2 regions of the Streptomyces sp. 5K101 genome follow, and region 1 is predicted to be linked to the other one. Evidence: riboswitches for the same ligand, from Rfam matches in the RefSeq annotation. Region 1 holds a riboswitch; the other holds the start of a gene.
The links. A riboswitch is a leader RNA that binds a small molecule or an ion and turns the genes downstream of it on or off. The one in region 1 is predicted to bind glycine.
Positions count from the first base shown of each region.

Region 2: linked by a shared signal. The riboswitch ahead of gcvP (aminomethyl-transferring glycine dehydrogenase) and the one ahead of gcvT (glycine cleavage system aminomethyltransferase GcvT) in region 1 are both predicted to bind glycine.

Region 1 is NZ_JBKFFO010000011.1:274,282-288,881, forward strand. Features, by position in the region: gene ACLB9X_RS22555 (enhanced serine sensitivity protein SseB C-terminal domain-containing protein) at 172-960, opposite strand; gene ACLB9X_RS22560 (enhanced serine sensitivity protein SseB) at 1,080-1,826, opposite strand; gene ACLB9X_RS22565 (AAA family ATPase) at 2,548-3,219, opposite strand; glycine riboswitch at 3,367-3,465, shown strand; gene gcvT (glycine cleavage system aminomethyltransferase GcvT) at 3,612-4,727, shown strand; gene gcvH (glycine cleavage system protein GcvH) at 4,786-5,160, shown strand; gene glyA (serine hydroxymethyltransferase) at 5,184-6,443, shown strand; gene ACLB9X_RS22585 (L-serine ammonia-lyase) at 6,590-7,957, shown strand; gene ACLB9X_RS22590 (EF-hand domain-containing protein) at 8,059-8,274, opposite strand; gene ACLB9X_RS22595 (GNAT family N-acetyltransferase) at 8,377-9,015, shown strand; gene ACLB9X_RS22600 (YncE family protein) at 9,102-10,295, opposite strand; gene ACLB9X_RS22605 (ATP-binding protein) at 10,761-11,264, opposite strand; gene ACLB9X_RS22610 (enoyl-CoA hydratase/isomerase family protein) at 11,529-12,296, opposite strand; gene ACLB9X_RS22615 (Ig-like domain-containing protein) at 12,405-13,655, opposite strand; gene ACLB9X_RS22620 (Ig-like domain-containing protein) at 13,892-14,600, opposite strand, start outside.
Region 2 is NZ_JBKFFO010000023.1:49,869-64,468, forward strand. Features, by position in the region: gene ACLB9X_RS29955 (PadR family transcriptional regulator) at 1-521, opposite strand, end outside; gene ACLB9X_RS29960 (PhzF family phenazine biosynthesis protein) at 659-1,480, shown strand; gene ACLB9X_RS29965 (CPBP family intramembrane glutamic endopeptidase) at 1,520-2,338, opposite strand; gene ACLB9X_RS29970 (glutamate-cysteine ligase family protein) at 2,780-4,291, opposite strand; gene ACLB9X_RS29975 (hypothetical protein) at 4,781-5,371, shown strand; gene ACLB9X_RS29980 (DUF5999 family protein) at 5,671-5,877, shown strand; gene gcvP (aminomethyl-transferring glycine dehydrogenase) at 5,957-8,842, opposite strand; glycine riboswitch at 9,023-9,120, opposite strand; gene ACLB9X_RS29990 (PRC-barrel domain-containing protein) at 9,235-9,615, shown strand; gene ACLB9X_RS29995 (DNA polymerase IV) at 9,705-11,165, opposite strand; gene ACLB9X_RS30000 (MerR family transcriptional regulator) at 11,239-11,784, opposite strand; gene ACLB9X_RS30005 (bifunctional nuclease family protein) at 12,021-12,494, opposite strand; gene ACLB9X_RS30010 (MerR family transcriptional regulator) at 12,548-13,291, opposite strand; gene ACLB9X_RS30015 (FHA domain-containing protein) at 13,336-14,298, opposite strand; gene ACLB9X_RS30020 (DUF881 domain-containing protein) at 14,360-14,600, opposite strand, start outside.

The DNA of each region.
Region 1 (14,600 bases):
CCATGTGGAGTCTTGACCGGCCGAACACTACAGACGGGAGACACCAGGGAGAACGGTCCGGATAACGGTGATACCTAGTCGAGACCCGGACGCTCAACAAACCGGACTGATACGGGGCATCCCCACGCCGGGGGCCGAACCTCCCCGGCATCCGCGGCAGTCGACGAACGGTCAGCGAGCGCCCACCGGCGGGTAGCCGTAACCGCCGGCCGGCTGGGCCCCGCCGTGCGCCTCCCGGTCGTAGAAGGGCCGGGCGTTCGCCCGCATCCACATCGTCACCGGGTCGTACTCGTCCGACAGCGCGACCGTGGAGACCGGCAGCCCGTCCGGGACCGCGCCGATCGACTGCTGCATCATCGCCCGCGCCGCGTCGACCGCCTGCGGTCCGGTGTCGTACAGATCGAGCCCGATGGCGAGGTACGCGGGACCGACGGTGGGCTGCACCCAGGCGCGGCGCAGTGAGCGCACGGCCGGCGTGCGGTGCGCGTTCTGCGTGAGCAGCGCGTAGAACTGGGGGATCTCGACGGCCGGGTCCGACAGCCGCAGCGGTCCCGCGGGCATCCGGTCGAGGCCGGTGGCGATACGGCGCAGGTCCAGCCACGGGATGCCGACGCCGCCGCCCTGGGCGTGCGGATTGAGCCAGATGCCGCAGCGCTCGGGATACAGGGCGCGGGCGATGTCCCGGCCGGTGACGACCTCGTACGCGCGGCTCCAGCCGGAGACGGCGAGCTCCTGCGCCGAGGTCACGCACGGGGCGTAGCCGACGCCGTCGACCTCCATGTGCCCGTACTGCGCGTCGGGGGAACCGGGCTGCCCGTGCCACAGCAGCATCCAGATCCGGCCACCGGCGGGGTCGGCGAGGGCGTGCAGCAGTGCCTCGTACGCGTCGTAGCGCCCGGGAGTCACCTGGCGCAGCATGTGCTCGACCTGCCCGGTCGCCGCGGTGCCTGACGCGCTCACCCTGGATTCCGCCCCTCTTCGATCCGTACCCGTGCCCGAGTGGTCCGTCCCTGTGTCAGGGGACCTCCGGCCAGGCCATCAAACCAGCTTAAGCGGCCGTCCTGGCACCGGCTTGACTTCTACGCGTGATGTCGTTGATAGAAGGGGCGTACGCGCTCCAGCATCCAGTCGCCCACGGGATCCTGCGCGACGTCCAGCAGGACGAGATTCACCGGCCAGGGGACGTGGACGCGACTGAGCGCGCGACCGAGCGCGTCCATGGGGGCGTTGCGGTCGCCCTCCCACGAGGAGAGCTGGACGCCCACGAAGAGGACCGGCGCCTCGCCCTCGACGGAGGCGAGCGCCCGGCGCGCCGTGAGCACGACGCCGGTGGCCTCGAACTCGCCGGCCGCGGCGGCGAGGAAGTCGACGGGCTCCTCCTGCCAGTCCGGCTCGAAGAGCCGCACCCGCCCGCCGGACGCGGCACCATCCAGCGGGGTGCGCCCCACGCGGCACAGCTCGGCGACGGCGGGGGGCGGCAGGGGGACGCCGACGGTGCCGCCGGGGTTCACGGCGATGCCGAGCTGCGGGGGCAGCCCGCGGGCGAACTCGCGCGCGGGGGCGACGGTGAACGACATGTGGGAGCCCACGACGGTCAGGAACTGGTGCTCGGAGCTGAAGACGGGTACGTAGGCGGCGCCCTCGATCTCCATGGTGGGCAGGTCGAGATCGAGGCTGTCGGGCCCGCCGCCGTTGGGCAGGGGGACCCAGACACTGCTGCGGCCGAGCACCTCGACGATGCGGGCTCCGGCGGAGGGGGTGCCGACGGATGCGCCGAGGACCTCCTCCAGCTCGTTCCCGGGCCAGCCGCGGTACGGATTCTCCATGCGCTCGTCTCTTCCTCCCCGGGGCGCGCGCCCCGGCGCCGTGCGTGTTCGCGGCGTCGACGATAGTGGCCGGGCCTCGGGACCGCTGCGCGGGGCCTCCCCCACCCCGCCCCTCCCCGACCCCGGGCCTCCGCCCCGGCCCCCGTTGCCCGCCGGCGCTTGAGGCGCGGGGGTCGGGGCAGCGCCCGGGAATGCGCGCTGCGGGCGCGAGGGCCGTCGATGCCCCACGAGGGCCCGGGGGCGGGTCCCCGATGAGCGCGCTCATCTCACCGGGCCGTCGGCCCCCGCCGCGCACGGCCAACCGGCGCCGCCGACCACAAACCAGCCCCGCCGGCGATTGAGGCGCGGGGCTCGGGGCAGCGCCCCGACAAGCGCGCCCACCACACCGGGCCGTCCGCCCCGACCCGCGGGGCACGGGGGCCGGAGCCCCGGTGAGTGCGCCGGGCCTCATGGCCGTCCGCCCCTGCCGCGTACTGCGCCCGGGCCCGCACGGTCAACCGGCGCCGCCCGCCACAACCAGCCCCGCCGGCGCTTGAGACTCGGGGCAGCGCCCCGACAAGCCCACGCCATGGGGGCCCGGGGCAGTGCCCCGACAAGCGCGCCATGGGGGCGCGGGGCAGGGCCCCGACAGGCGCGCACCTCACGGGGCCGTCGGCCCCTGCCGACCGGCGCCGCCGGCGACCCGTGGGGGCGGAGCCCCCGACCTCACCCGCCCCCAGGGTCAGCGGGACGTGAAGCCGAGGACGTGGAGGCGGCCCGCAGCCTCCCGGTCCAGAAGGACCGCCGACGTGCAGCCTCGCGGCAGGCGGCCCGACTCGGCGTCGGCGATCAGGCGGCCCACCGCCCGGCGGTGGCGGGCGAAGGCGTACCCCGACACCCCGCGCCCCCGCTCCCGCTGGCCCTGTCGCGCCACCCGCGGCGGCACGTCCAGCAGCACCAGATGCAGCGACGCCCCGCGCCGCCGCGCCTCCCGCGCCAGCCAGCGCCGCACCCAGGCCTGGGTGCCGCAGTCGTGCACCACCACGCTCTCGCCCGAGCGCAGGGCGCGCCACAGGCCCGCGTAGTGCGCGAGGCGCACGAGGGGGCGGTAGACGGCGTAGGGCAGAAGGCGGGGCGTGCGCGCGTCCCACCGGTCACGGGTGTCCTGCGAGTCGATCCCGCGCCCGGTCACCGCGCGCTTCATCATCGTCGTCTTGCCGCTCCCGGGCAGCCCCGAGACGACCACCACGTCACCGGCCGCGAACTCCAGGGCGCGCGGGCCGCGGCCCGCGCGGGCCCGCAGGTCGCGCAGGACGGGCGCGGGCGCCCCGAGCAGGCCACTGACGGAGGCGCCCTGCTGGACGGGCATCCCCGCAGCTGTGGCGGCGTATGCGCCGGACCGCTGCAACATCATCACGCTCCCCCAAGTCGGGTCACCCCACCCTTGCCCATGAAGTGTAAAGAACTGGTAATACAGGACAACCGACTTTGCCACGGTCCGCGCGCCCCACTCCCGCCGCAGGCGTGCAATGATGTGCGCGCCAACTGCATACCGGCCGCTTGAATCCGCGCGGGAGAGTCCCGGCCACCTGGTGTGGCGGGGCGCCGAAGGAGCAAGTTCCTCCCTTGAATCTCTCAGGCCCCGTACCGCGTGCGATGAGGCAGATCTGAAAAGAGAGTCGCCCGGACGGCTCCACCCAAGGTGCAAGCCACGACCATCCATACGCGGGGTCGCGGCGAACCTCTCAGGTTCCGATGACAGATGGGGAGGATTGTCCTCGCAGCCATGCCCTGGGAGCCCTACCTATGAGCAACGCCCCCCGTCGTACAGCGCTCGATGCCCTGCATCGTTCGCTGGGCGCGACCATGACCGACTTCGCCGGCTGGGACATGCCGCTGCGTTACGCCAGCGAGCGCGACGAGCACCACGCCGTCCGCACGACCGCCGGTCTTTTCGACCTCTCGCACATGGGCGAGATCACCGTCACGGGCCCGCAGGCCGTCGACGTGCTGAACTACGCGCTCGTCGGCAACATCGACACGGTGGGCCCCGGCCGGGCCCGCTACACGATGATCTGCCAGGAGAACGGCGGCATCGTCGACGACCTGATCGTCTACCGCCTCGGTGACACCGAGTACATGGTCGTGGCCAACGCCGGCAACGCCCAGATCGTCCTCGACGCGCTCACCGAGCGCGCGGCCGGCTTCGACGCGCAGGTGCGCGACGACCGCGACGCGTACGCGCTGATCGCGGTCCAGGGTCCCCAGTCCCCCGGCATCCTCGCCTCGCTCACCGACGCCGACCTCGACGGCCTGAAGTACTACGCGGGCCTGCCGGGCACCGTCGCGGGCGTCCCGGCGCTCATCGCCCGTACGGGCTACACCGGCGAGGACGGCTTCGAGCTGTTCGTCGAGCCGCAGCACGCCGAGAAGCTGTGGCAGGCGCTGACCGAGGCGGGTGCCCCGGCCGGGCTGATCCCCTGCGGCCTGTCCTGCCGCGACACGCTGCGCCTGGAGGCGGGCATGCCGCTGTACGGGCACGAGCTGACCACGGCGCTCACCCCGTTCGACGCGGGTCTCGGCCGGGTCGTGAAGTTCGAGAAGGACGGCGACTTCGTCGGCCGCGAGGCGCTCGCGGCCGCCGCCGAGCGCGCCCAGACGGCGCCGCCGCGCAAGCTCGTCGGCCTGGTCGCCGAGGGCCGCCGGGTGCCGCGGGCCGGCATGGACGTGGTCGCCGAGGGCAAGGTCATCGGCACGGTCACCTCGGGCGCGCCGAGCCCGACCCTCGGCAAGCCGATCGCCATGGCGTACGTGGACGCTGCCCATGCCGCGCCGGGCACGCCGGGCGTCGGCGTCGACATCCGCGGCACGCACGAGCCGTACGAGGTCGTGGCGCTGCCCTTCTACAAGCGCCAGAAGTGATCGTCCGCACCCCCTCTTCGTTCACCACCACTCCCCCGCGTACAGGAGAATTCAGGTCATGAGCAACCCCCAGCAGCTGCGCTACAGCAAGGAGCACGAGTGGCTGTCGGCCGCCGAGGACGGCGTGTCGACGGTCGGCATCACGGAGCACGCGGCGAACGCGCTCGGCGACGTGGTGTACGTCCAGCTCCCCGAGGTGGGTGACACGGTGACCGCGGGCGAGACCTGCGGCGAGCTGGAGTCCACCAAGTCGGTCAGCGACCTGTACTCGCCGGTCAGCGGTGAGGTCACCGAGACCAACGAGGATGTCGTCAACGACCCGTCGCTGGTGAACTCCGCGCCCTTCGAGGGCGGTTGGCTCTTCAAGGTGCGCGTCGCCGAGGAGCCGAAGGACCTGCTCTCCGCCGACGAGTACACCGATTTCGCGGGCTGACCCACGACGTTAGGGACCGAGTGATGTCGCTTCTCAACACCCCTCTTCACGAGCTGGACCCGGATGTCGCCGCCGCTGTCGACGCCGAGCTCCACCGTCAGCAGTCCACCCTGGAAATGATCGCGTCGGAGAACTTCGCCCCGGTCGCGGTCATGGAGGCCCAGGGCTCCGTCCTGACCAACAAGTACGCCGAGGGCTACCCCGGCCGCCGCTACTACGGCGGCTGCGAGCACGTCGACGTGGTCGAGCAGATCGCGATCGACCGCATCAAGGAGCTGTTCGGCGCCGAGCACGCCAACGTGCAGCCCCACTCCGGCGCGCAGGCCAACGCCGCCGCCATGTTCGCGCTGCTCAAGCCGGGCGACACGATCATGGGTCTGAACCTGGCCCACGGCGGTCACCTGACCCACGGCATGAAGATCAACTTCTCCGGCAAGCTCTACAACGTGGTCGCCTACCACGTCGACGACGCCACCGGGCAGGTCGACATGGCCGAGGTCGAGCGCCTGGCCAAGGAGTCCAAGCCCAAGCTCATCGTCGCCGGCTGGTCCGCGTACCCCCGGCAGCTCGACTTCGCCGCCTTCCGCCGGATCGCGGACGAGGTCGGCGCCTACCTCATGGTCGACATGGCCCACTTCGCGGGCCTGGTCGCCGCGGGTCTGCACCCCAACCCGGTGCCGCACGCCCACGTGGTCACCACCACGACGCACAAGACCCTCGGCGGCCCCCGCGGCGGCGTCATCCTGTCCACCGCCGAGCTCGCCAAGAAGATCAACTCCGCGGTCTTCCCCGGCCAGCAGGGCGGCCCGCTGGAGCACGTCATCGCCGCCAAGGCCGTCTCCTTCAAGGTCGCCGCGAGCGACGAGTTCAAGGAGCGCCAGCAGCGCACCCTCGAAGGCGCCAGGATCCTCGCCGAGCGCCTGGTCCGGGCGGACGTCACCGAGCACGGCGTCTCCGTCCTGTCCGGCGGCACCGACGTGCACCTCGTCCTGGTCGACCTGCGCAACAGCGAGCTCGACGGACAGCAGGCCGAGGACCGCCTCCACGAGGTCGGCATCACCGTCAACCGCAACGCCGTCCCGAACGACCCGAGGCCCCCGATGGTCACCTCGGGCCTGCGGATCGGCACCCCGGCCCTCGCCACCCGCGGCTTCGCGGCCGAGGACTTCCGCGAGGTCGCCGACATCATCGCCGAGGCCCTCAAGCCCACCTACGACGCGCAGGCCCTGCGCGCCCGGGTCACCGCCCTCGCCGACAAGCACCCCCTCTACCCCGGACTGTGACGGATCTCCCGTAACGGCCCGGAGCCAAACAAATGGGGCACCGCGCACACTGGACAGTGAGCGCGGTGCCCCGCACCACGTTTCCACCGCATCGCTCTGCACCACCTGGCAGACACCGGCGTCTACCACCCCACAAGGAGTTTTCCGTGGCCCTTTCGGTCTTCGACCTGTTCTCGATCGGCATCGGCCCCTCCAGCTCCCACACGGTGGGCCCGATGCGTGCCGCCCGGATGTTCGCCCGGCGGCTGAAGAACGAGGGCCTGCTGGCCCCGACCGCCTCGATACGCGCCGAGCTGTACGGCTCCCTCGGCGCGACCGGCCACGGCCACGGCACGCCCAAGGCCGTCCTGCTGGGCCTGGAGGGCGACTCGCCGCGCACGGTCGACGTCGAGACCGCCGACGACCGGGTCGAGCGGATCAAGCACGACAAGCGGATCTCTCTGCTGGGCATGCACGAGATCGGCTTCGACTTCGGCAAGGACCTGGTCCTGCACCGCCGCAAGGCCCTGCCCTACCACGCCAACGGCATGACGCTGCGGGCCCACGACGCCGAGGGCACGACGCTGCTGGAGAAGACGTACTACTCGGTCGGCGGCGGTTTCGTGGTCGACGAGGACGCGGTCGGCGAGGACCGGATCAAGCTCGACGACACCGTGCTGAAGTACCCCTTCCGCACCGGTGACGAGCTGCTGCGCCTCACCAGGGAGACCGGCCTGTCGATCTCCGCGCTGATGCTGGAGAACGAGAAGGCCTGGCGCACCGAGGAGGAGATCCGCACCGGACTGCTGGACATCTGGCGGGTCATGGAGGCGTGCGTGGCGCGCGGCATGTCCCGCGAGGGCATCCTGCCCGGCGGCCTCAAGGTCCGCCGCCGCGCGGCCACCACGGCCCGCAAGCTGCGCTCCGAGGGCGACCCGCAGGCGCTCGCCATGGAGTGGATCACGCTGTACGCGATGGCCGTGAACGAGGAGAACGCGGCCGGCGGCCGGGTCGTCACCGCCCCGACGAACGGCGCGGCCGGCATCATCCCGGCGGTCCTGCACTACTACGTGAACTTCGTGCCCGGCGCCGACGAGGAGGGTGTGGTCCGCTTCCTGCTCGCGGCGGGCGCGATCGGCATGCTCTTCAAGGAGAACGCCTCCATCTCCGGCGCCGAGGTCGGCTGCCAGGGCGAGGTCGGCTCCGCCTGCTCGATGGCCGCGGGCGCGTTCGCGGAGGTGCTCGGCGGCTCTCCGGAGCAGGTCGAGAACGCCGCGGAGATCGGCATGGAGCACAACCTGGGCCTGACCTGCGACCCGGTCGGCGGCCTCGTCCAGATCCCGTGCATCGAGCGCAACGGCATGGCGGCGGTCAAGGCCGTCACCGCCGCCCGGATGGCCATGCGCGGCGACGGCACCCACAAGGTGTCCCTGGACAAGGTCATCAAGACCATGAAGGACACCGGCGCGGACATGTCGGTGAAGTACAAGGAGACGGCGCGCGGCGGTCTCGCGGTGAACATCATCGAGTGCTGAGCGTCCGACACGGGCGAGGCGCCCCCCGGGATCCCGGGGGGCGCCTCGTCGTTTCTGCGGACCTACGCGCGGGTGCCGCCGACGGGCCCCGCGCCGCAGCCTCAGGCCTTGTTCAGGTGGTCCCAGAACTCGTCGAACGACAGGAGCTTGTCCTTGTCGGTGTCCTGCGCGGCGATCACGGCCTCGGCGACCGACTCGGTGACGTTCCAGTCACCCATCTGAGCCATCGCCGTCTTGTACTCGGCCGCAGTGATGAAGCCGTCGCCGTCCGCGTCGTAACGGTCGAACGCCTTGCGTGCTTCCTCGATGTCCGCCACAGTCCACCCCTTCTTGGTGCATTACTGACGGGGGTCAGATTATCGGCCCGTTCGGGTGATCATGGAGGGGAGCCCGGGACCACGGGCACGGGGAGGCGTGCGATGAGCGGGACACTGGCGGAGATTCTCAAAGCCGCGGCGGAGGGACGGTTTCCGCCGCCGGACGGATCGGTGACGGTGGTCGGGCAACCGGACGCCCGGGACGCGGGCGTGGTGGCCTTCACCGCCCACTCGGTGGTCTTCACCGACGAGGATCCGGCATGGGTACGGGAGCAGTTGGCGGCGACGGCGGCCGATCCGCTCGCGGCGGCGATGAATCCGGGGTTCCTGTGGGCCCTGATGGCCCGAACGGGCCGCCGTATGGACACCATCGACCTGGTGACCGTCGCCGGCTCGCTGCCCGGCGACCCCGGCCTCCGGCTGCGTGAGCTGGTGGACCCGGACCATCCCCGCGTGGCGAGTGCCCTCAAGCGCCGCCGGGACGTGCGGGTGTGGGCCGCCGACGCGGGAGTGCTGATCCTCGGCCGCGGGGTGGCGGACCGCTGGGAGGTGTCGGTCGAGGTCGACGAGGAGGCGCGCGGCAAGGGCCTCGGCCAGGCACTGGCCCGTGCCGCCCGTCATCTGGTGCCGGGGCCGGTGGTGTGGTCGCAGCAGGCGCCGGGCAACGCCCGCAGCGTACGGGCGTTCCAGGCGGCCGGGTACCGGCCCGTCGGCTCGGAGGCGGTCCTCGCGGCGTACTGAGCGGGGACGCAGCCCCGCCCCGGCTGCTCATGGTCCCCGTGGCACCGCCCGTGCAACGTCACCCGCCCGTGGCCGAGTTCGCGGGCCTACCGGAAGACGCCGGTGTGGCCGAGGGAGTAGCGGCCGGGCTGCGGGTAGACGGCGAGCCCGTGGGGGCCGCTGCCGACGGGGATGCGGGCGAGCTGCTCGCCGGTCCTCGTGTCGATGGCGTACACCTCGGCGTCGTAACGCCCCGAGAGCCACAGCACCTTGCCGTCGGCGGACACGCCGCCCATGTCCGGGCTGCCGCCGTCCGGCAACTGCCACTTCTTCGTCACCTTGTTGCGGGCGAAGTCGAAGACGGAGATCGAGCCCTCGCCGCGGTTGGAGATGTACATCTCCTTGGAGTCGCGGCTGACGTAGAGGCCGTGGGCGCCCTTGCCGGTGGGCAGCAGCGCGGGCTCGGTGAACTTCTCTCCGTCGAGGACCCACACGCCGTGCGCCACCATGTCGGCGATGTAGAAGGTCTTGCCGTCCGGGGAGAGCTTGACGTCCTGCGGCATGGCGCCCTCGTAGGGCAGCCGCTGCTGGCCGACGACCTTCATCTTCTCCGTGTCGACCTTGAGCAGTTCGGCGGAGAACTCGCAGGAGACGATGAAGTACCGGCCGTCGGCGGAGAAGTCCGCGTGGTTGACGCCGTAGCAGGAGACGGGCTCGGTGTGCCTGGTCGCCATGGTGTGCGGATCGCGGAAGACGAGTTCGCGGTCGAGGGAGGCCATGACGACGGCGTACTTGCCGTTGGGTGTGAAGTACAGGTTGTACGGGTCGTGGACGTCGACCGGCTTGCCCGCCTTCCCCGTGGCGGGGTCGATCGGCGTGAGCGTGTGGCCGCGGTTGTTGTTGACCCACAGCGTCTTCAGATCCCAGGAGGGGACGACGTGCTGCGGCTGCACGCCGACCGGGATGGTGTCGATGACCTCGTACGTCGCGGGGTCGATGACCGAGACCGTGTTGGAGTTGGTGTTGGGGACGTACACCCGCGAGGGGAAGCCCTTGACGACCGGCGAGAGCATGCCGGGCCGGTCGGCGGCGTAGATGTCCTCGGGGTCCTGGACCGGTGGCATGCCGGGCAGCCCGGCCGGGGTGGCCGCGATCTTCTTCTGCTCGACGGGCGGGGCGGCCTGCTCGGTGCCGCGTGCCCCGGCCTTCTCGCCGCCCGAGCCGCAGCCGGCGAGCAGAAGGAGGAGGGCGCCGACGAGGAGCGCCGTGGTCCGCTGGGTGAGGGAGGTCGTCGGATGCATCGGCAGCTCCGTGGTGATCACCGCAGGCGATCCGCGGCGGTTCGGGGTCACGGAGATGCACAGTAGGGGTGGATGAGGCAAAAGGTAATGATTGACCCAATTCACTCGCACCACGGGTCGCGGGGCACACGCCCACCAGTAGCGGCGACGGCCGATGAAATACGCCCTGATGTCGATATCTATACGGCCATCACAAGGACGGCGCCCTGTTTCACCTACGATTCACGCGCGGAACATCCGATTAATTACTGTTTTTGACGGCATCTGGAGTTTTGGCGACGAGGCGTCCGTCTGTCATAGTCGACGACACGACCCCCATTGACCCGGGCCAGGTCGTCACCAGCCGCCGTGGATGACACCCCCCCGATCCACGGCGCTCCCCACGGAAGCCCCCGACGCGCCGCACGACGGCGCACGGGGGCTTCTGTGCGTTCTCGCGGCCGGACCATCGGCCGCAGGCACGCCTCAGCGGTCGACGACGCGCATCTCGAACCACGTGGTCTTGCCGCGCGGCAGCAGATCGACGCCCCAGCGGTCGGAGAGGGTGTCGACGAGGAACAGGCCGCGGCCGCTGGTGTCGAGGTCGTGGACCGGCATGAGACAGGGCAGTCCGCGCGACGGGTCGCGCACCTCCACCCGGACCCAGCCCCGGCGGCGCAGCATCCGCAGGCCGAAGACGCGCGCCCCGGTGTGACGGACCGCGTTGCCCACCAACTCCGAGACGAGCAGCACCGCGTGCTCACAGGTCTGGGCCGGCAGCGCCCACTGGCGCAGCACCACGCACTGGGTGAGCCGACGCGCCGTGCCCGCGGATTCCGGGCGCGACGGCAGCCGGACTTCCTCCTCCGTCGGATTGCCGTACAACTCCAGCGCCTTGAGCGCCTGTTCGTCGTCCACGGCCGGCATCCACCGCGCGGCGGTCGCGCCGGCGCGCTGCCGCGGTTGTCCCACACCCTCCAGGCCCGCCATGTCTCCATCATGGCCGCAATGAGACGTTCACGTGGCCGCTCCCGGGGAACAGGCCCCCCGGAACACTCGGTTCCAGGGGGCCGGCCCGGCATATGCCACTGACGTCATCCAGCTCTCCATACCCGGCGTGACCTGCACCGATGGCACTTCTGTGAAGGTGTTCGGCGCACTCGGCCGGGCATCCTCACGGATTCCCTCCCCCGGCCGGGACGATCCGGGCACGCGATTGACGCGGGCGTGCCACGGATCTCAACTGCTGGCGGTTCAGAGGAACTTGGCCTTTCCCGGGCCCTCCTCGACGAAGCTGCGCATGCCGCGCTCGCGGTCCTCGGTCGCGAACAGGCCCGCGAACCAGTTCCGTTCGACGGCGAGGCCCGTCTCGATGTCCGTCTCCAGGCCCGCGTCCACCGACTCCTTCGCGGCGCGCAGCGCCAGCGCCGGGCCCTTGGCCAGCTTCGCCGCCCATGCGCGAGCCTGCTCGTAGACCTCGGCGGCCGGGACGACACGGTCGACCAGGCCGACCGTGAGCGCCTCGTCCGCCGCGACCATCCGGCCGGTGAAGATCAGGTCCTTGGCCCGGGACGGGCCGATCAGCCGGGACAGCCGCTGGGTGCCGCCCGCGCCCGGGATCAGGCCGAGCAGGATCTCGGGCTGGCCGAGCTTGGCGTTGTCGGCGGCGATCCGGTAGTCGGCGCAGAGCGCGAGTTCGCAGCCGCCGCCGAGCGCGTATCCGGTGACCGCGGCGACGACGGGCTTGGGGATGCGGGCGACGGCGGTGAAGGAGTCCTGCAGGGCACGGGAGCGCACGATCATCGCCGTGTGGTCCATCGCCTGCATCTCCTTGATGTCCGCGCCGGCCGCGAACACCTTCTCACCGCCGTAGAGGATGACGGCGCGGACGTCCTCGCGGCGGGTCGCCTCTTCGGCGAGCTCCCGCAGCCGGTCCTGCACGGCGATGTCGAGGGCGTTCATCGGGGGCCGGTCCAGGCGGATGGTGCCGACGCCTTCGGAGACTTCGAGGGAAACGGTCATGGAGGGAAGGTTAGCCGCCGTTAACGGCGCGGGGCCCGGCGCATGAGGGTTTGGGGGGATCCCCCAAAAAGCACAGCCTCACAGCGCCGGGCCCCGCGGATGTCCGCGTTACGCGATCCACTCCGACCACGGCATGTTCCAGCCGTTCAGGCCGTTCTCCGGGGCGATCTGCTTGTCCTTGGAGTTCTTCACGATCACCACGTCGCCGATGATCGAGTTGTTGTAGAGCCAGGCCGCCGGGGTGCCCTTGTCGTACGCGCCGCGCACGTCGCGCAGGCCGACGCAGCCGTGGCTGACGTTCGCCGAGCCGAACGTGCCCGCCGGGGCCCAGTAGTTGCCGTGGATGAACGTGCCCGAGGTGGACAGGCGCATCGCGTGCGGCACGTCCTTGATGTCGTACTCGCCGCCGAAGCCCACCGTGGCGCCGTTCATCCGGGTCACCTTGTACTTCTCGCTGATGACCATCTGCCCGTTGTACGTGGTGGTCGACGGCGCGCCCGCGGTGATCGGGATGTTCTTGATCTCCTTGCCGTCACGGACGACCCGCATGGTGTGCGCGGACGCGTCGACCGTGGAGACCTGCGAGCGGCCGATGGTGAAGGAGAAGCTTTTCGCCTGCTTGCCGTAGACGCCGGGGCGGCCCTCGACGCCGTCCAGGTTCAGCTTGACCGTGACCTTGGTGCCCGCGGCCCAGTACTTCTCGGGGCGGAAGTCGAGGCGGTCGTTGCCGAACCAGTGGCCCTCGATCGGCACGGACGGCTCCGCGGTCACCTTGATGGCCTTCTCGACCGCCTCGGGGTTCGTGATGCCCCGGGTGAAGTTGATGGACACCGGCATGCCCACGCCGACCGTCGAACCGGCCTCGGGCGTGTAGTGGCCGATGAAGGTGTTCTTGGGAACGAGGGTGGTGAACGTGGTGTCCTTGGCCGACTCACGGCCGTCGGAGTCCTTCGCGACCGCGTGCACCTTGTACTTGGTGGAGCCCGCCAGGTGCTGCGACGGCTCCCACGAGGCGCCGTCGCCGGAGATCCGGCCGTCTATCGTCGTGCCCTTGTCGTCCTGCACGGTGACGGTGGTCAGCTTCCCGCCGGCCGCGGTGACGTTCAGGGCACCGCTCGTGGCGACGGCGTCGGCGCCGTCCTTGGGCGCGATCGTCACCACGGCCCGGGAGGCCGCGTTCTCGACCCGGCCGCCGTCCTTCTTGCCGGCACCGTCGTCGCCGTTGCCGGATCCCCCGCCTGCGCAGGCCGTGAGCACCAGCAACGCCCCCAGCGCCAGCGCGGACACCCGGGCGCCCCCGCGCCCGTACGCCCTGTGGCCCGCCCCGGCCGATGCCCCCGATATCGGCTGCCCGTTCACTGTTGTGTTCTCCCCTCAGCACGGCCTGGCCACGCCACGGCCCCGCACCCCCGCGTGCCTCACGCACGCACACAGACAGAAAATCACACGGCTGGTCACCGAAACTCCCCACGAATGTCACCGTTCAGTCCCAACCTGTCCATCGGCCGGGCACGGAACACCTGCCACAGGGGTGGGGCCGGGCAGCGGCGGCGATCCGGGGGCCATGTCCGTGCCGCACGGAGGGGAGCCGCGCGTCACTCCAGGGCCGAACCCTCCTTCCACTTCCGCCAGTCCATGTTCCAGCCGCCGAGCCCGTTGTCCGGCGCGACCGTCCTGTCCTTGGAGTTGACCACCTCGACCACGTCGCCGATCAGGGTGCGGTCGAAGAACCACCCGGCGGGGGACTCGCTGCTGCCGCCCTTCTCGTCGCGCAGCCCCACACAGCCGTGACTGACGTTCGCCGAGCCGAACGTCTCGCCCGCGACCCAGTAGTTCCCGTGCAGGAAGGTGCCCGAGGTCGTCAGGCGGATCGCGTGCGGCACGTCCTTGATGTCGTACTCGCCCCGGCCGTCCTTCTTCTTGAAGCCGACCGTCGCGCCGTTCATCCGGGTCACGTCGTACATCTCGGTCACGACCATCTTGCCGTTGTACGTCGTCGTCTTGGGCGCCCCGGCCGTGATCGGCACCGTCGCCAGCAGCCGCCCGTCCCGTACGACCCGCATGGTGTGCGCTGCCGCGTCGACCGTGGAGACCTGCGAACGGCCCACGGTGAAGGTGATCTTCTTCTGCTGGATGCCGTACACCCCGGGTGCGGCCTCCACGTCCCTCAGCCCGATGTCGATGGTGACGCGTGTGCCCGGCTTCCAGTACGTCTGCGGCCGGAAGTCGAGCCGCCCGTACTCGAACCAGTGGCCCACGATCTCGACCGGGGGCGAGGAGGTGACGCGGATGGCGCGCTCGACG
Region 2 (14,600 bases), on a different contig from region 1:
CAGACCTGGCCGAACGCCTCCATCAGTCCGAAACCGGCCTGGCGGATCTCGTTGACCGTGTCCCAGTCGACGCCGCGCCCGGCCTCCTCCCACGGGGCTTCGGGCCCTGTCTCGGCCTCGGCGCGACCGGAGTCCGTGAGCGTGAACAGCTTCTTGCCGCCCTCGCTCTCGGAGACGATCAGACCCTCGTCCTCGAGCAGCTGGAGCGTCGGGTAGACCGAGCCGGGGCTGGGCTTCCACACCCCGCCGCTGCGCTCGCCGATCTCCTGGATCATCTCGTAGCCGTGCATCGGCCGGTCCTTGAGCAGCGCCAGGATCGAGGCGCGGACGTCACCGCGCCGCGCCCGCCCCCGGCCGCCGCCGCGCCCGCGTCCGCCACCGAAGGGTCCGCCGAACGGAGGCCCCCAGGGCCCGAACGCCGCCCGCCGACCCTCCCAATCACCCCGACCCGGATGGCCGGGCCCGCAGTGCCCACGACCCCGACCGTGTTCGCCTTCCTGACCGTGTCCATGTGAACGCATCGCTACGCTCCTTCCATCGTTGATCTGTCGCGATGCTTCAACGATATATCGGAACCTGTCGTATGACAATGCTCGCCCGGTCCAGCTCTCCCGATTTGGCCTTGGCCTGCGGCTTTGCGCGGCCGTACGGTCGCGGCATGCGGATTCGTATCGTCGACGCCTTCACCGACCGTCCCTTCGCCGGCAACCCGGCCGGAGTCCTGCTGCTGGACTCCGACGGATTCCCCGACGACGCCTGGCTCCAGAACGTGGCCAAGGAGGTGAATCTCTCCGAGACCGCCTTCGCGCACCCCCTCCCCGGCGGCGGCGAGGCGGACTGGGCGCTGCGCTGGTTCACCCCGGTCGCCGAGGTGGACATGTGCGGGCACGCCACCCTCGCCACCGCGCACGTCCTGCACAGCACGGGCACCGCGAGCGGCACCGTACGCTTCAGCGCGCGCTGCGGGATCCTGACCGCCACCGCCCACGACGACGCGACCGTGACCCTCGACTTCCCCACCGCGCCGCTCACTCCCGTCCCCGTTCCCGACGGCGTTCCCAAGGCACTCGGCGCCGACGTCCTGTCCGCACACGACACCGGCGAGCACGTCGGCGACCTGCTGGTGGAGCTGTCCGACGAGGCGACGGTCCGGTCCCTGACCCCGGATTTCGCGGCCCTGGTGGCGCACTCCCGGCGGGGCGTCATCGCCACTGCGGCGGCCGACGACCCGTCAGCGGGCCACGACTTCGTGTCGCGCGGCTTCTTCCCCCGCGTCGGCATCGACGAGGACCCCGTAACGGGCAGTGCGCACACCGCGCTCGCACCGTTCTGGGCCGCGCGCCTGGGCCGCGACGAGCTGACCGGACTCCAGGCGTCCGCCCGTTCCGGTCTGGTCCGCACCGTGCTGCGCGGCGATCGCACACTGCTCACCGGCCGCGCCGTGACCGTCATCGACGGGGAGCTGCTGACGGCGCCCTGACCCGACGCGGGCGTGCGGCCGGTGCCGTACGCCCCTCGGTCAGCAGGTCTCGCGGCCAGTCGGCGTGGGCAGCCAGCACACGTGGCCGGCCAGCAGTCCGTAGCCGACGAAGGCCACGATGTCGAGCAGCGCGTGGGCCGCCACCAGGGGGCCGACCCGGCCCCAGCGGCGGTACAGGAGCACGAAGACCACGCCCATCACCATGTTGCCGACGAACCCGCCGACCCCCTGGTAGAGGTGGTAGGAGCCGCGCAGCAGCGAACTCGCCACCAGCGCGGCCGTCGGCGACCACCCCAACTGCCCCAGCCGGCGCAGCAGATAGCCGACGACGATCACTTCCTCCAGCACGGAGTTCTGGATCGCCGAGAGGATCAGCACCGGGTACTTCCACCACACGTCCGGCAGCGATTCCGGCACGACGGTGAGATTGAACCCGGCGGCGCGCGCCCCGAGGTAGAAGGCCAGCCCGGCGCTCCCGATGCCCGCCGCGACGAGCGCGCCCCTGCCCAGGTCCGACCACGGGCGGCTCCGGTCGAAGCCGATCGCCCCGAGTCCGGCGCGCTCCCGGACCAGGAAGTGCGCGACGAGCAGCACGGGCACCAGAGCCGTGGTGATCCCGAAGAGCTGCCAGGCCAGATCGAGCCACGGCCGCCCCGGTGCGGCCGACGAGTTCAGCATCGCGGCCTGGTCCTTGAGCCCGCCCGGCTTCGTCAGCGACCCGACGAAGCGGATCAGGGACGAGACCGCGCTCGCGCCCAGCGACAGCGCGAGGACGAGCACCGTCTCGGACCGCAGGATCTTCCGCGACGCGCTTTCCTGGGGAAGAGATCCGGTCACGCCTCCGGGCTCCGCCTGCACAACTGCCTCCAGTTCGCCAATCCGTCTCGTCCCCATCCTCGTCCCGCTCGAGTCTCGAATGCAGGTACGAAGATCGCACGCGACAGGCCGGGGGGACACACGTCATCACGATGACGCGGTCCCCTTTTTTCCTTGCACACCGCACAAGGAGGGGCACCACCGCATGGGACGTCACAGCTTGCCCGACGCCGAGGTGACGGAAAGAGGCAGGTCCCGTGCACGCGTCCGCCGTCGTACCACAGTCGCCGCCACCGCAACCGTCTCGGCGTCTCGGCCGGGGCGGGGGCGGCCGTGCGGAGCGGGTTGCTCTCCTTCGCCGGTTCCTGCCGAGTCCGAGCCTTCGACGACCTCGCCGCCGCGCCTCACCGGGTCGCGACACCGCAGCGGCCTCGGCGCCCGGCCCGGTCATGACGCCCAGTTCGGTCACAACACGACGCCCGGTCACGACGCCACGCCGGGGAAGCCCACGGGCCAGGTGTGCACCGGCTCCCCCTCGCGCATCAGCTCGCAGTAGCGCCGCGTGGTCGCCGTGAGCGCCGCTTCCCGTTCGAGGCCGGCCTCCAGCGCCCGGTGGAAGGTGTCCGCCTGCCAGGAGGCCCCGTTCATGCGCCGCCTGCACCGTTCCTCGATGATGCCGAGGTACCGGTCCCGGTCGGCGGGCTCGATGTTCCACGCGTCCAGGCCGGCCGCGGCGAGCGGGAGCAGTTCGTCGCGCACGAGTTTGGCGACGGGCACGCGGGTGACACCGCCGCCCCGGCCCGGGCGCGGCCACAGCAGTTCGGCGTCGATGCCGTGGCGGCAGGCGTCCTCGAAGTTCTCGTGGGCGGCCGCGAAGGGCAGGCGGGTCCACACCGGCCGCGTCTCCTCGGCCAGCGCCCGCACGAGCCCGTAGTAGAAGGCCGCGTTCGCGACGACGTCGGCGACCGTGGGGCCGGCGGGCAGGACACGGTTCTCCACGCGCAGGTGGGGCACGCCGTCGACGACCGCGTACACCGGCCTGTTCCACCGATACACGGTGCCGTTGTGCAGGACCAGTTCCTTGAGCCCCGGCACCCCGCCGTCGTCGAGCACCCGCAGCGGGTCCTCGTCGTCGCAGATCGGCAGCAACGCGGGGAAGTAGCGCAGGTTCTCCTCGAAGAGGTCGTACGCGGAGTGCACCCAGCGCTCGCCGAACCAGGTGCGCGGGCGCACCCCCTGCGCCTGGAGCTCTGGCGGGCGGGTGTCGGTCGCCTGCTGGAACAGCGGCGGGCGTGACTCGCGCCACAACTCCCTGCCGAAGAGGAAGGGCGAGTTGGCGCCGACGGCGACCTGGACGGCCGCGACCGCCTGCGCCGCGTTCCACACGTCGGAGAACCGGGCGGGCGTCACCTGCAGGTGCAGCTGGACCGACGTACAGGCCGCTTCCGGAGCTATCGACGACGAGGTGCAGGTCAGCCGCTCGACGCCCTCGATGTCGAGGGTGAACTCCTCGCCGCGTGCGGTCACGATCTGATCGTTGAGAAGCATGTAGCGGTCGACGTGGGAGAGATTGGCGGAGACCAGATCCTGCTGCCGCAAGGTGGGCAGAATTCCGATCATCACGAGTCCCGAGCCCACATCGGCGGCCCTGCGGTCGGCATATGCGAGACCGGTCCGCAACTCCTCCGCCAGCTGATCGAAAACATGCCCGTCCAGCCGGTGCGGAACGATGTTCACTTCCAGATTGAACATTCCGAGCTCGGTCTGGAAATCGGGGCTCGAGATGCGGGAGAGTACTTCCGCATTCATCATCCTCGGCGTCCCGTCCGCATCGGCGAGATTCAGCTCTATCTCCAGCCCCATCAGATTCCTGGGCCGGTCGAACCTCTTCTCCGCAAGCAGCCGACCCAGTCCCGCCAGGCACTGCTGAAGCTTGCGCCGGTACCGTTGACGATCGGACAGGTCGAACCCGCCTGCCACGATCTTCTCCCCCATCGGAGCGTCCCTCCTCGAGTGGGCAGCCACGCACGTGGGCCGCTCGTGTCACGGACGATAATGCCCAGACTCTTTGATCCGTAACGCCTGCACGGCAGGTCCGCTCCCGATAGGCTGGAGCCCGCAGTCATGGGGCACATTCACCGGACACTTCCCGCCGTGTGATGCGATGGTCACTTTCCGGATCCGGCCGGGGCGAAAACACCGTACGGATTCGGCCTACCACGCTGCGGAGAAAGCCGCAGGCCATGACATCGCCACGCGGAGAACGCGTCGGAAATCCGGAGCGGAAGGGGCCGGTATAGGCCTTGCGGAAAATCGCCGGCACGGCTAGCGGAAACAATCACTGAACACGGGTCGTATAAACTCTTCGGGATGGGCCGACCTTCGGCGCCAGGTGGTCTTTCCGGCCCCGCGCGGCCCATCCGCCGACAGTGCCGTCCGCACCTCCCCGCATCACCGTGTCTCTTGAGTGAGAGGCGACCCACCATGCCGCTGCATGTTCCCCCGGCCCCCGCGCCCGCCCTGCGCAGCGTTCTCGCAGCACTCGGTTCCCCCACGGCCGTCCGTGAGGCTCCGACACCCGCTCTGAGGTCCGTCCAGGGACCCCTGAGCCCCGAACTGCCGCTTCCGGTCCACGTCCTGGACCGAGTCGTCCCGGCCGCCGGCATGCCGTACACCCGGCTCGCCGGATGGCGCTTCCTGATCCGCAGCGGCGATCGTGCCGTGGCCGCGGCGGACACCAGGCCGACGCCGGACGGCTGGGCCTTCTCCCACTTCTTCGAAGGGCCCTATCTCGGTTCCACGGAACGTGCGCTGCGCCAGGCGGAGGCCATGGGAGCACCATTCCAGCCGCGCCTGCTGTCCGTGCCGGAGCTGTACATGCTCACGCTCTGGCTGCATCGCGACGTCGACGCGGACGCGTCCGCCGGCACGCTTCAGCCGACCGACGTCCTGGTGCCGCTGGCCCCCGCCCCGCCGGGCATCACGGCTCACCGGCCGCACCGGGTCGCCGATCTGCTGCCTGTGCTGACCCTGCGGCTGACGCCGCGGCCCCTGTTCGACTCACCGGCCGCCTGACCTCGCATCTCCCGTACGCCCCGCGACCGGACGGTCGCGGGGCGTACTGCTGAGCGGCGCATGGCCCGGCCGGACTAGCTCTGCCGGGTCACCAGGAACCACCCGAAAGGACAGCCCTGTTGCGCTGAACCGCTCGCGTGGGTGACGCGTCATGAATCAGTAGGAAGAGCTGCTGTGAAATCCCTGCGGATCGACGCCCGTGGGGGAACACTGGGAACCGACCGACAGATACGGGGGCGGCCATGAACAGCTCATCGAGCCGCAGGACACTCACCACATCGCAGCGAAAGAACCCATCCATGTGCCAGCACCAGCCACCCTGCCCCTCACCCGACTCAGCCGACCGGGAGGCGGCACGCCTGGTGGCGCACCACCCGGAGCAGGGCTGGAGCCTCCTGTGCAACGGTGTGCTCCTCTTCGAGGACACCGGCGAACTGCTGCCCGACGGGCAGGTCATCGCACCGCACCGGCCGCGTGAGACCGGCCAGGTGGTGACCGCCGCGTAGCGCGGTCACCGACACGACCGGGGGCCGGCCGGAGAGTTCTCCGTACCGGCCCCGATCCATGCGCGCCGCGCGCCGGGCGTCAGTTGTCGTACGCGTCCAGCGGCGGGCAGGAGCAGACCAGATTGCGGTCGCCGAAGGCGCCGTCGATACGGCGGACCGGCGGCCAGTACTTGTCCGCAGCACTCACACCTGCCGGGAAGACGGCCTCCTCACGGCTGTAGGCGTGGTCCCACTCGCCGCCGAGGGCGGCCGCGGTGTGCGGGGCGTTGCGCAGCGGGTTGTCGTCCGCCGGCCATGCGCCCGACGCGACCTTCTCGATCTCGGCCCGGATCGCGATCATCGTGTCGCAGAAGCGGTCGAGTTCGGTCAGGTCCTCGCTCTCCGTCGGCTCGATCATCAGCGTGCCCGCCACCGGGAACGACATGGTCGGCGCGTGGAAGCCGTAGTCGATCAGGCGCTTGGCGATGTCGTCGACGCTGACACCGGTGGCCTTCGACAGCGGCCGCAGGTCGACGATGCACTCGTGGGCGACCAGACCCGCCGGGCCGGTGTAGAGCACCGGGTAGTGCGGCTCCAGACGCTTGGCGATGTAGTTCGCCGCGAGCACGGCCACCTGCGTGGCCCGCTTGAGACCCTCGCCGCCCATGAGACGGACGTACGCCCAGGAGATGGGCAGGATGCCCGCCGAGCCCCACGGGGCGGCCGAGATCGGACCGACGCCGGTCTCCGGGCCCGCGGTCGGCTGCAGCGGGTGGTTCGGCAGGTAGGGCGCGAGGTGGGCGCGCACGCCGACCGGGCCGACGCCGGGACCGCCGCCGCCGTGCGGGATGCAGAAGGTCTTGTGCAGGTTCAGGTGCGAGACGTCGCCGCCGAACCTGCCCGGCTTGGCCAGACCGACCAGCGCGTTGAGGTTGGCGCCGTCCACGTAGACCTGGCCGCCGGCGTCGTGCACCTGGGCGCAGATGTCGGCGACGTGCTCCTCGAACACGCCGTGCGTCGACGGGTAGGTGATCATCAGCACGGAGAGCTCGTCGCGGTACTGCTCGATCTTGGCGCGCAGGTCCTCGACATCGATCTCGCCGTCGTCCGCGGTCTTCACGACGACGACCTTCATGCCGGCCATCACCGCGCTGGCGGCGTTGGTGCCGTGCGCGGAGGACGGGATCAGGCACACGGTGCGCTGCTCGTCGCCGTTGGCGCGGTGGTAGGCGCGCACGGCCAGCAGACCGGCCAGCTCGCCCTGCGATCCGGCGTTGGGCTGGATCGAGACCTTGTCGTAGCCGGTGACCTCGGAGAGGCGTTCCTCCAGCTCGTGGATGAGCGTCAGGTAGCCCTCGGCCTGCTCGGCGGGCGCGAAGGGGTGGATCTGGCCGAACTCCGGCCAGGTGACCGGCTCCATCTCCGTCGTCGCGTTCAGCTTCATCGTGCAGGAGCCGAGCGGGATCATGCCGCGGTCCAGCGCGTAGTCGCGGTCGGCGAGCCTGCGCAGGTAGCGCAGCATTGCGGTCTCGGAGCGGTGCTGGTGGAAGACCGGGTGGGTCAGGTAGTCGTCGGAGCGCAGCAGCGCGGCCGGCAGGGCGTCGGTGCTCGCCCCGTCCAGCGCCTCGACGTCGCCCTGGACGCCGAAGGCGGACCACACGGCCGTCAGCTGGTCGCGGCCGGTGGTCTCGTCGCACGCGACCGAGACGTGGTCGGCGTCCACGAGGTGGAGGTTGACCCCGCCCTCGCGCGCGGCGGCGGCGACGTCGGCGGCCTTGCCCGGCACGCGCAGCGTGAGCGTGTCGAAGAACGCGCCGTGCACGACTTCGACGCCGCCGGCCCGCAGCCCGTCGGCCAGGACGGTGGCGTAGCGGTGGGTACGCTCGGCGATGCCGCGCAGTCCTTCGGGTCCGTGGTAGACGGCGTACATGCCCGCCATGACGGCGAGCAGCACCTGCGCGGTGCAGATGTTGCTGGTGGCCTTCTCGCGGCGGATGTGCTGCTCACGGGTCTGGAGCGCGAGCCGGTATGCCTTGTTGCCGTCCGCGTCCACGGACACGCCGACGAGGCGGCCGGGCAGGCTGCGGGCGAACGTGTCCCGCACCGCCATATAGCCCGCGTGCGGGCCGCCGAAGCCCATCGGCACGCCGAAGCGCTGGGTGGTGCCGACGGCGATGTCCGCGCCGAGCTCGCCGGGCGAGGTGAGCAGGGTGAGGGCCAGCAGGTCGGCGGCGACGGTGACGATTGCGCCCAGCTCGTGCGCCTGCTCGATGACCGGCCTCAGGTCCCGCACGGCACCGGAGGCGCCCGGGTACTGGAGCAGCACGCCGAAGACGCCGCGCTCGGCGATCTCGGCGGGGATGCCCTCGCTCACGTCGGCGGTGACGACCTCGACGCCGGTGGGCTCGGCGCGGGTCTCGATCACGCCGATGGTCTGCGGCAGGGTGTCCGCGTCGACGAGGAAGACGCCGCCCTTGACCTTGCCGACCCGGCGGGCGAGCGACATGGCCTCGGCGGCCGCGGTGCCCTCGTCCAGCAGCGAGGCGCCGGAGGTGGGCAGGCCGGTGAGGTCGGAGACGACCGTCTGGAAGTTCAGGAGGGCCTCGAGCCGTCCCTGGGAGATCTCTGGCTGGTACGGCGTGTACGCGGTGTACCAGGCCGGGTTCTCCATGACGTTCCGCAGGATGACCGGCGGCGTGAAGGTGCCGTAGTAGCCGAGGCCGATCATGGGCGCGAGCACCTGGTTGCGGTCCGCGAGCGCACGCAGCTCGGCGAGGACGTCGGCCTCGGTGCGGGCGTCGGGCAGGTTCAGCGCCTCGGCGCTCTTGATCACATCCGGCACCGCCGCGGCGGTCAGCTCGTCGAGCGATCCGTACCCCACCTGCGCGAGCATCTTCGCCTGGGCAGCGGCGTCGGGCCCGATGTGGCGCTGCTCGAAGGGGGTGCCTCGCTCCAGCTGGGAGAGCGGAATGCGGTTGGCGGTCATGTGGGAGGCCTCCTGGTCTTGATCGACCTGCGAGGGGCATCGCGGCATGGATGCCCGGACGGCCTCCCCCTCTGTCATCTCAACCTGAGAGCTTCACCGGGCGCCGTGGGACGACGCGCCGGCTTTCACCGTCGGTGAGAGCGGATGCCGTCCGACGCCCGCCCTGCTTTCCAGAGTGACCTCGTCCGTGCGGTACAGGGGCCTGAGAGATTCCGGGGAGGATTTGCTCCTTCGGCGCCGCCGGTGGGGTCACCGGTGGACTCTCCCGCACAGGGTCAACAGCCGATTGCCAGGGTACCAGCGCGTTCCTATGACGAATCTTCAAGTGGCCGTCACACGAGATGTGCCCTTTTGTAGTGACTGTAGAACAGGTGCGACCCACTGGAGGGACCGTGCAGACCGATATCGATCCGCGCAGCCTGATAGGCCGCAAGGCGTTCGACCGCGACGGCCACAAGATCGGCACCGTCGACGAGGTCTACCTGGACGACGCCACGGGCGAGCCCGAGTGGGCCGCCGTACGCACGGGACTGTTCAGCCGGGACGCGTTCGTCCCCCTGGAACCGAGCAAGCTCATCGACAACGCCCTCCACGTCCCGTACGAGCGGGCCCTGATCAAGGATGCTCCCGACTTCGGCGTCGGCCGCCATCTCTCCCCCGAGCAGGAGCTCCAGCTCTACCACCACTACGGTCTCGACCTCTCCACTCCCCCGGCGCCGGCCCCGTCCACCGGTGACTCCTCCTTCGGCCAGGTCGCCGGCCAGGACGACTGACGCCCGCCCTCCGGCCACGGTCCGTCAGGCCGACGCCCCCTCCACGCACGGACACGCTCGCCCCGCCGCCCCCAAGCCCACCCCTCCCCTCAGGCTCCGGTCTCGTAAGGGTGCCCCCGCGCTGCGTCCCGCGACCCCGGTGGCTCCGCCCCAGGCCCGGCGCCGCCCGGGGAGGCCGTCGGCACCAGGGGGAGCGGGTCCGACGGCTGGAGGTCCTCGTCGTCCACCCGGAACGTACGCACCCGGCCCGGCGCCGACCCCGGCTGCTCGAAGCGCACGGTCACGCGCCCCACGCCGCTCCCCTGCACCCAGCCCGCCCCGTACACGGCATGCCGGACGTCCTGCCCCGCGGACCAGTGCCGCGCGGTGGGCCCTTCCGGTGCCGGAGCCGCCGGTGCCGCCTCCCGCTCGACGCCCTCCGGCGGCTCAGCGGCCTCGACCGGCGACGCGGCCGAGGAGGCCGCCGCGGCCTCCTCGGCCGCGGCCTGCGCGAAGAGATCCTCCTGCGTGTAGTCGGCAAGCCCCGTGACCCCGACCCCCAGCAGCCGTACGCCGCCTGTCGTGTCCACGGACTCCAGCAGCCGGCCGGCGGCCTCCCGCACCACCGCGGGGTCGTCGGTGGGCCCCCTGAGCGTCTCGGAGCGCGTGAGCGTCGAGAAGTCGTAGCGCCGGACTTTCAGGACGATCGTCCGGCCCGAGTGCCCGCCCGCCCGCAGCCGCTGCACACAGCGCTCGGCGAGCCGCTCCACCTCGATCCGCACCCGCACCCGGTCGTGCAGGTCCACGTCGAAGGTGTCCTCCACGGAAACCGACTTCGCGTCCCGCTCGGCGACCACCGGACGGTCGTCGTGCCCGAGCGCCATCCGGAACAGAGCCGCGCCATGAGCCCTGCCCAGCAGGCGTACGAGCTCGTCCTCGCCGGCCTCCGCGAGGTCGGCGACCGTGGTCATCCCAGCGCGTCGCAGATGCTCGCCGGTCGCCGGGCCCACGCCGGGCAGGGTGCGTACGGACAGGGGCCCGAGCAGCTCCCTCTCGGTGCCGGGCTCTATCAGGACGAGGCCGTCCGGTTTCGCCTGCTCGGAGGCGATCTTCGCCAACATCTTGGAGCCCGCCAGGCCGACGGACCCCGTCAGCCCCGTCACCGCCCGGATGTCGGCCCGCAGCCGCTCCCCCGTGGCACGCGCCGAGACCGAGTCGTGGGCGGCACCGCCCGCCTCCAGATCGACGAAGGCCTCGTCCAGGCTGAGCGGCTCCACGAGCGGCGACAGCTGCCGCAGCAGCTCCATGACCTGCTCGCTGACCGAGCGATAGAGCGAGAACCGCGGCACCAGGTACGCCGCGTTCGGCGCGAGCCGTCTGGCCTGCGCCATCGGCATCGCCGAGTGCACGCCGAAGCGCCTCGCCTCGTACGATGCGGTGGCGACGACACCCCGCGGCCCGAGCCCCCCGACCACCACGGCCTTTCCGCGCAACGAGGGCTTCGCCGCCTGCTCGGCGGCGGCGTAGAAGGCATCCATGTCCAGATGCAGGATCGTCGGCGCGGATCTCACACCATCGATGCTGCCCTACGCCACTGACATCGATGGTGGTACGCGGGGTGCCGTGCGGCCACGGCTCCCCGGATCATCCCGCGCGATCGCGCCTGCGCCTCGCCAGCTCGTCGGCGGGGTTGTTGCCGATCAAGGTCTCGCCCGTGTCGACGCGTTCGCCGTGCAGCTGCGCCAGGGCCGCCTCGACGTCGCGCCACACGACGCCCACCGCGATCCCGAAGACCCCCTGACCGCCCTGGAGCAGATCGACGACCTCGTCGGGCGACGAGCACTCGTAGACGGTCGCCCCGTCGCTCATCAGCGTCATCCGCTCCAGGTCGCGAAAGCCCCGGGCCCTGAGGTGCTGGACGGCGGCGCGGATGTTCTGCAGCGCGACGCCGGTGTCCAGGAACCGCTTGACGATCTTGAGGACGACCACGTCACGAAAGCTGTAGAGCCGCTGGGTGCCCGACCCGTACGCCGGCCGCACGCTCGGCTCCACCAGGCCCGTACGAGCCCAGTAGTCGAGCTGCCGGTAGGTGATCCCCGCCGCCGCGCACGCGGTCGGTCCGCGGTATCCGATGGTGTCCGAGGAGGGGTCGGCCGCGCCGTTGTGCAGCGGATACGGCCCGCCTCCCACCGGACTGACTCCGGGGCCGCCCCCAGCCGTACTGTCGCCGCTGCTTCTCACGCCGACCTCCGTCCTTGACCTGCCACCTCGAAGGTAGGGAGTCGCCAGTGGTGCGTCAACGATCGCCACACTCGGCACGCCGAGTGATAATCACCCTGAGAGTGGTTTCTCGTGCCCCGATCCGGGGAAAGGCTACTCGAATGCGCCGATGCCGCACGGTCGGCCGCTGACCACCCGCGACGGCCTCACTGGCTGCTGGAACCGAAGTCCTCCGGCGAGATCTGGTCGAGGAACTCGCGGAACTTCTCCACCTCGTCCTCCTGCTCGTCCGGGATGGCGATCCCCGCGTCGTCGAGCACACCGTCACTGCCGTAGATCGGCGTCCCGGTGCGCAGGGCCAGCGCTATGGCGTCGGACGGCCTGGCGCTCACCTCGACCCCGCTGGCGAAGACCAGCTCCGCGTAGAACACGCCCTCGCGCAGGTCGGTGATGCGGACCTCGGTGAGCTCCTGGCCCACCGCATCGAGGACGTCCTTGAACAGGTCGTGCGTCAGGGGTCTGGCGGGGGCCATCCCCTGCTGCGCGAAGGCGATCGCGGTCGCCTCCCCAGGTCCGATCCAGATGGGGAGGTACCGATCGCCTCCCACTTCACGCAGGAGCACGATCGGTTGGTTCGAGGGCATTTCGACCCGGACACCCACAACGTCGAGCTCGTTCACACAGCAACCCTAGGACGTGCGGATGAGGTTTGGGTAGTCGGGCTGGTCCAAGATCAGTGCAGCCGGATCCCGAGAGCGCTCTGCACCAGGGCCGCGTGCAGTCTCACGGACAGTGCGGCCAGCTCCCTGGCAGTGGCCTCCGCATGCACCCTGGTCTGCGGATTACGGTGTCTGCGCAGCGGAGTCACGATCTGCTCGACCAGCCCGGCGTCCCGGTCGGCGGATGCCTTCATCACCCGCAGATGCCGTGGCTCGAGTCCGAATCTGCCGAGCTCGGCGACCAGCCGGGCCACCGTCACGGACTCGGCGTCGAAACCGCCGCTCGCGTCGGACGTGAGCAGCCCGTACGACTCCCACTCGGCCAGCTCCTCCTCGCTCACCTCGGTGGCGGCCAGGAGCTCGGCCCGGCCGAGCCGCCGGGCGGTACGGCCGTCGCCAAGGCCGCCGTCACCGCCCTCGAAGAGCTCGCGCTGGGCACCCTGGACGGGCAGCTGGATCTGCTCACCGCGCTCCAGGGCGTCCAACTGCTCACGGATGACCTTGAGGGGAAGGTAGTGGTCGCGCTGCATGCGCAAGACGAGCGCCAGGCGCTCGACGTCCTGGGCCGTGAACTTGCGGTACCCGGACGGGGACCGGCTCGGCTCGACGAGCCCCTCGGCCTCCAGGAAACGGATCTTGGAGATCGTCACCTCGGGGAACTCGTCACGCAGCCGGGCCAGCACCGCGCCGATGCTCATCAGCCGGTCGCCCGTGCCGGCGGGGCCGTGTCCGGCACCGCCCGTCGGTGTACGCAGCATGTACCTTCCCTGTGGAGTCCCCCCGGACGAGTCTGGAGGGACAGTCACACGGCCCGCTGGCTCGCGTAGAACACCAGCCGGTACTTGCCGATCTGGACCTCGTCGCCGTTCGCCAGGACCACCGAATCGATCCGCTCGCGGTTGACGTACGTGCCGTTGAGGCTGCCGACGTCGGAGACGCTGAAGCTGCCGTCCGGGCCCCGGCGGAACTCCACATGGCGGCGCGAGACCGTCACGTCGTCGAGGAAGATGTCGCTCTGCGGATGACGGCCGGCCGTCGTGAGGTCACCGTCCAGCAGGAAGCGGCTGCCCGAGTTGGGGCCGCGGCGCACCACCAGGAGGGCGGAGCCGAGCGGCAGGGCGTCGACCGCCGCCTGGGCCTCCGGCGACAGCGAGGGCAGAGCGGTCTGCCCGGTGACCTCGGAGTCGTACGCCTCGATCCCGGAGATCGAGATCGTCGACGTCGTCTCGGCGGCGCGCTCGGCCGGGGCGCCACCGCGAAGCGGCGCACCACAGTTGGAGCAGAACCGACCGGCCTCGGTGTTCCGGTGGCCGCACCTCGTACAAACCGGCAGACCCGCCATGGAGGGATCCTCCTGCCGCGGTTGTCCCGCGTGGGGATTGGTCGCATACGGATCGGGGGCAAACCCTCCACCCGTACTTGAGGTTGATGGTTCCCCGAAACCTATGCGCCCGGCACCGGCAGGGTCAACAGACGACGCGCCCTGTCCGCCCGAATTGTCGCCACCGGCGACCTCGTCGCGGAACAGCGGCCGCTCGGCGCCCTGCTCCTCGCTCTGGCCGTGGCGCGGCGCGCGATGGCGGGCGTTGCCCTCCTCGCGTGCGCTCTTGCCGAACAACTTCCCAAACAACTTCACGGGCGTTTCCCCTTGACCGAAATAGACCCGCCCGTGGGGCAGGACGAACCCTGAACGAACACACCTGCCGACCCGGACATCCTCACAACGTCCGTGACCACCGGACAGTTTCCACCACGCACCACCGATCCGGTACGTCGCCCCCCTGCACACTTCCACCTCTGCCCGGCAGACCCCATACTCCCCCGTTTCACCTCGCCGACGACCGAGCGTAGTCAGGCCGCTCCGCCGGTCGCAAGGCGTCCACAATGATCTTCTCCGAACGGTCCACGGTCGCCGTGGCCTGCTCCTTCTCCAGCGTCTGCACCACACCACCAGGGATGTTCAGCGCGGGCTCCAGGTCCTGCGGCTTGCCGATGACCTTGAAGGTGTACGGCGCGCTGACGCGCTTCCCGTCGACTTCTATGTCGCCCGCCGTACCGGAGAAGAAG